DNA from 2 places in the Shewanella psychropiezotolerans genome. Region 2 is predicted to be linked to the other one. Evidence: predicted binding sites of a transcription regulator. Region 2 holds the regulator's gene; the other holds the start of a gene.
What was found. Region 2 encodes ArgR, which controls arginine synthesis, uptake and breakdown. Its sites were predicted from a motif close to ANTGAATANNTATTCANT; they were not measured.

Region 1: the regulator ArgR is predicted to act here: its motif matches at 1,736-1,753, upstream of FM037_RS07040 (YjiH family protein).

Annotation. Positions count from the first base shown of each region.
Region 1 covers NZ_CP041614.1:1,592,463-1,595,636, forward strand. The annotation lists gene FM037_RS07035 (two-component regulator propeller domain-containing protein) at 1-171, opposite strand, end outside; gene FM037_RS07040 (YjiH family protein) at 310-1,665, opposite strand; gene FM037_RS07045 (substrate-binding periplasmic protein) at 2,249-3,037, shown strand; gene FM037_RS07050 (methyl-accepting chemotaxis protein) at 3,118-3,174, opposite strand, start outside.
Region 2 covers NZ_CP041614.1:5,248,927-5,252,100, reverse strand. The annotation lists gene FM037_RS23040 (cupin domain-containing protein) at 468-935, opposite strand; gene argR (transcriptional regulator ArgR) at 1,231-1,701, opposite strand; gene mdh (malate dehydrogenase) at 2,061-2,996, shown strand.

The DNA.
Region 1 (3,174 bases), 2.8 Mb from region 2:
ATTTAACCCATCTTGGGTCGCGACCCACAGGTAGCCAGCATCATCAGTAGCGATATCTGTGACTGTATTCATGGACAAGCCATGCTTAGCTTCATAAAAGTCGAATTTGACTGGGCTGGCCCAGGCAAGATTCGCCACGAGTAAGAAAGACAGAAAGGTAAGACTTCTCATTATACTGAGTTTAGGGTTCTATAAGTGATTTAGTCTTTAAGTTTAGAAGCTAACAATAAAAGTGCGTACAAGAGGGGCAATAAAAAATAGACAAAAAAAAAGAGTGGCAAAGCCACTCTTTTTTTGGGAGGAGGTAACTTAGAATATCAGATGCGCTACACCAGCAATGATAGGCAGAGTGACCAGAGTACGCAGGATAAATACCACGAAAAGCTCGAAAATGTTGATTGGGATCTTGCTGCCCATCAATAGCGCGCCAACTTCACTCATGTAGATAAGCTGAGTCACAGACAATGCGGCAATGATGAAACGTGTCATATCCGACTCGATTGAGCTAGCAAGAATCGAAGGGATAAACATATCGGCAAAACCGACCACTATGGTTTTGGATGCTTCGGCCGCTTCAGGGACCTGTAACAGCTCTAAAAGCGGGATAAAAGGCATACCTAAATACTGAAATACTGGTGTATATTCCGCGATAATCAAGGCAATAGTGCCGATCCCCATGACAACAGGAATAACGCCAAACACCATGTCGATGACATTCTTTATGCCATCTGTAAATGTCTGCTTGATACCGTTGGCTTGTCCAGCTTTGGCGAGAGCCTGTTCTAAGCCCCAGGAAAATACACCGTGTCCCTGTGGGATCACTTCATCATCTGGGTGTCTTGGGGTGTTGTCGATATAGTTATCTTTCTTCCAACGCAGGGGAGGGAGTTTAGGGACGATAATCGCAGCCAAGATGCCTGCTAAACAAACGGTTAAGTAGAAAGGCACAAACATATGCTCGAGTCTGACCTGAGAGATTACTACCAGGGAGAAGGTAATTGACACCGCAGAGAAAGTGGTGCCAATAACCGCGGCTTCTCTCTGAGTATATAAACGCTTCTCATATTGCTTACTGGTCATTAAGATGGCGACGCTGCCATCACCTAACCAAGATGCCATACAGTCGACGGCGCTACGTCCTGGCAAGTTAAATACTGGACGCATTATTTTAGTTAATAACGTGCCGATAAATTCGAGTAAACCAAAATTCATCAGTAACGGCAGTAACATACCTGCGAAAATGAACACACTAAATAGTGATGGCAAGAGGTCATTTAAGATCAGCGCACCAGTATCACCAGATGTGATCGCTTCAGGACCCACACCGAAGAAGGTCATCACTACGAATATGGCGCCAAGTAAGCGAACAACCAGCCAGGCTGGCGTGACATTGAGCAGTGAGTTGAAGAATGCATGATTGATGATCATCGCAGGCTTAAACAGTTTAGTGATCACACTCGCCGTGGTTGTTATCGCGATAATCGCGGTGACTATGGCTGTGATCGTGTCACCAAGTAGGCTCTGTAGCCCCTTAGATACGATAGCGATTGGGATAGTGATAGCGTCGTTATAACTGATAGGCGTCATAAACAACAGTAGACCTATCAATGACGGAATAATAAACGTCAATATCGTTTTTATGTTATGGGTTTGTTTTTCAGCCACTTTTTTTACCCTAAATTACCGTTTTGGCACAATTGCAATAAGTTAACATTTCATCCGATTTGAAATTAATTTTGAATATCCATTCAAATCGAGGGAGGCAAGATTACCCCCTTAAATCCTGTATGTAAAACGATTCTCAGGCTTGATGGGATTAATCACCGTTAAAGCATAGTTATTACACCTTTCTGAGTATTTATATCTTAGTGAAATAGACAAGAATACATGATGTATGTTTTTGGTTTTACTATGGTTAATTTTTGTGGTTGCAAGTGTTTCGCTTGTGTTTCTTTTATGTGTTTGGTGGCGTTTTTGCAAAGGAAATCGACGTGCTCATGGAGTCACGCCGCTATTGTTCGAGGTGATAAAGCAAGGTTAGCCGAAAGTCTCTTTCATGCTCTTGGCTTTGTCGGCATTCATCTTCAGTTCGAGTGCCTAAGCTTCGGGGGATTGATATGAATGACACTGCCACCTCTAATGATAATTATTCTGTCAGTTAGCATTAAGGCATTATTGTCAGTGATGGCTAAACTTGATAGATAAAAGGTGGCGCCATCTACACGTTAATGAATAAGGAGAGGAGTAGATGAAACTCAAACTTAGGATCCTAGCGCTAATAACTTTACTTATTCCCTCATATCTTTTCAGTGTCGAGCAACCCCTATCTATCGCCTTTGTTGAGTATCCTCCTTATCATTTCACTTCAGGTGATGGCGTTGAAGGGATATCGATTCGCATAATAGAGGAGGCTTTTAGACGAACTGAGATCCCTATTGAGTTCAATGTCATGCCTTGGAGCCGTGCATTGATCTGGCTCAGACTTGGTAAGATTGATGGCATGGTAGGGGTATTTATTCGTCCAGAGCGACTGGAGTATATTGACTACAGTAAGCTTCCACTCTCGAAGGCACAGATACACCTGTTCGTTACTGAGGGCTCAAATATTGAATATAGCGAAGATCTGACTAAGCTTAGTCACTTTCGCTTCGGGGTAAAAAAAGACTTTAGTTACGGACCTTATTTTGATGATTTAGTCGCCCAGAATAAGCTCACTAAACTCACTTATGAAGTGGATATACCGCAACTACTAGTGAAACTATGTACCGGGGTCACTGATATCATGGTTGGGGAGAGGCGTAATAGTGAGTATGTGTTTAACCAGCTAATCAAAGAAACCTACCCGCAGTTGACACGCTGTAAAAAAATTATAGCGTTAACCCCAGCTATAGATGCAAGGCTTGCTTATTTGGCATTCTCTAAACAAAATCAACTTACCGATATTCGTGATAGGTTTGATGAGGCGATGAACTCAATGAAACAGGACGGTAGCCTTAATAGGATTATTCAATCTTATGACCCTCAACTAAGCAATTAACCTGGCAAGCCTCCACACCACTTGGTCATAGTAAAAGGGCAAGTTTTAAAGCTTAACTTGCCCTTTTACTAATCAACTAACTAACCGAAAGTATCTCTCATGCCCTTGGCTTTGTCGGCATTGATCTTCAGTTCGAG
Region 2 (3,174 bases):
GTGGCCGAGGTAGCTCGCTTGTACCTGTTAGCCTGTGAGAGTCGGTGTTAAACCAAGATAGGCTTGGACTATTTTTCCTTGAGTATAGACACATACTAAATAAAGCTCACTTATTGACCCTGCTGAAGGTGTGAATTTGATACTCAATTTTCGTTGGGGCTAGGAAACCATATTTACTGTTAATCAACTTGAGAGTGGGATAGTGCAATTAAGACTGCTGCGAAAGGTATGACTCAAGCGTGCTGATTTTCTTTATGTTTGGGGGCTGTAATACTGCAGTTCGTCGACAAGCGGATCTCGGCCATGGCCAAGGCAAGTTTGCCTGTGGTGTCTTGTTTAAATTCCGGGGTTGAGCACTTAGGGGGATAGTCACCAGAGCCAAAGGTGACAGAGGTTTAAAACCGAAACACATTAAGTGATCGGCATTAAACTCTTAGATGTGTTTTTTATAGTGTGGATGAACCCGATCACTCTTGGGTATCTGCATCCCAGTAATTGGTTGGACGTTTGGCATAGATCTCATCGACTGCCCGGACCAAGACCTTGTTATTTTCCGGATAGACCACCACGTCGTGCTTATCCCGGTTGCCTATGACCAGAAATACAAACTCCTTGTCTGAATCATTTCTGAGGGTGTGAGCTATGGCTGTATCGGCATTGAAGCAGATATAGTCGCCTTTTTTAAAGGGATGAGGCTCGCCATCTATGAGCAAAGTGGCTTCGCCTTCTAAGGCGTAAAGGTGCTCCTCTTCCTTGGTGTGATAGTGAGCTACGGTTGATAATTTCCCTGGGGCGAGGCGCTCCATGGTCACACCTATTTTTTCGCATCCTGCAGCATCGCCGATATGTTTCTGTTGGCTGGTATATTGTTCTGAATGTTGCCAGGACTCCCAACAAACATCATCGACTTTAATTATTTTATTTATTGTCATCATACATCCTTAGCCCGAAGCTGCCACTCTACTATAGTCTGACTAACTCTCGCACGAATTAAAGTGTGATTCAATATATTGAATATCTTCTGCGGTTAATTATATTTACTGTGAGCAAAAGACAGGTATTCGAGCATTGAGGGATCTGTCAATCTGGGGGAGGGTGAGTTAGTTGTGCACGGGGTGTGTTTATTTTTAATAATGAAATGAAAAGAGACGCCATAAGCGTCTCTTTTTCTATGATGGAATTCATGGTCTTCCGAGGCCTGGAATCTCACATTTTCCTTCGGGAACTTGCTTAATCCGTGTAGTTAAACAGAGATTTAACCGTATTCAAGGTCCTGCTTATCTCGTCTATATCAGCTGGTGTAATGAAGATGGTATCATCGCCGGCAATGGTGCCCAAAATGCCCTCTGGCTTACCTATAGAGTCCAGCAAGCGTGCAATTAGCTGGGCCGCTCCGGGACTTGTTCTGACGACTATCATGGCTTGGTTATGATCAACATCCAGTACCAGGTTCTTTAGCGGGCTCCCGGCTGTGGGAACACCCAGTTCAGCGGGTAAGCAGTAGACCATCTCCTGCTTGGCATTTCGGGTTCGCACCGCACCAAACTTGCTCAGCATTCTGGAGACTTTCGACTGATTGATGTTGCTGTAGCCTTCGGCTTGAAGGGCGATAACAATTTCACTTTGGGAGCCAAAACGCTCCTCTTTCAAAATCGACTTAAAGGTCTTAACAAGTTCGTCTTGATTTTTATTTGCTTGCATAGTTTTTGTGTTCTTTTATTCAAAAATCTTCTCTATTTTGAATATTTCAGGCTTTTTTGTCAACAAATACCCGAGTAAATTGAATAAAAATGCAAGTTATCAAGGGGGAGATTTGTTATCTAGTATAATATAGCCGGAGTTGGGCTAAGCTGTAGAGCGGAAGTCGATCGGTTTAGCTCGGATCGTGCAGGTTAATGCCTGTATAGCTCACCATTTTAGACGTTTTCTTGATGGCAATTAGAAATTAAATCTAATCAAGACTAAGGGATAATTGAAATTTATTCATTATTCCAGTAATGTTGCGCCATCTGGAAAGATAGATCTATATCACAAATATCCAAGAATTGACGGAGATAACTATGAAAGTTGCTGTACTTGGTGCCGCTGGTGGTATTGGCCAGGCTCTTGCCTTATTACTAAAAACGCAATTGCCAGCCGGTTCAAAAATATCCCTTTATGATATTGCTCCTGTAACACCTGGTGTTGCGGTCGATTTAAGCCATATCCCGACAGCAGTCGAAGTTAAAGGCTTTGCCGGTCAAGATCCATCTGCTGCACTGGAAGGTGCCGATGTGGTGCTTATTTCTGCTGGTGTTGCACGTAAGCCGGGCATGGATCGTTCAGATCTGTTTAACATCAACGCAGGTATCGTGAGAAACCTGATGGAGAAATGTGCCGTAACTTGTCCAAAAGCCTTGATTGGTATTATCACTAACCCAGTCAACACGACAGTCGCCATCGCCGCTGAGGTGTTAAAAGCTGCCGGTGTTTATGACAAGAATCGTTTATTCGGTATAACTACACTGGACGTTATTCGTTCTGAGACCTTTATCGCCGAAGCGAAAGGACTAGACGTTGCCGATGTTAAAGTAAGTGTTATCGGTGGCCACAGTGGTGTGACGATTCTTCCACTACTGTCTCAGGTAGAAGGCGTAAGCTTTACAGATGAAGAAGTTGCCGCAATGACGACTCGTATCCAGAATGCGGGTACCGAAGTGGTTGAAGCTAAAGCCGGTGGCGGCAGCGCGACACTCTCTATGGGCCAGGCTGCATGTCGCTTCGGTCTATCTTTGGTTCGTGGTCTTCAGGGTGAAGAGAATGTTGTTGAGTGTGCCTATGTCGATGGTGGCAGTGAGCATGCAGCATTCTTCGCTCAGCCAATTCTATTGGGTAAGAACGGCGTAGAAAAAGTACTGGCTTACGGTGACGTGAGTGAGTTCGAAGCTAATGCTCGTGATGCTATGCTAGATACATTAAAAGCAGATATCACTTTAGGTGTCGAATTTGTTAAGTAAGCTTATTTGGCGTTAAACCTAATAAAAAAGGAGCTCTAGGGCTCCTTTTTTGATCGCTCATTTTAGCTAAGATGATTCAGGTTCTGATTGTCTAAAACCGTGTTCTATAGTAAACAGAATCTTATATCAAACTGCACTAGGGCCTATCGTATTAAAGATAACTTCCCGCTAATCGATT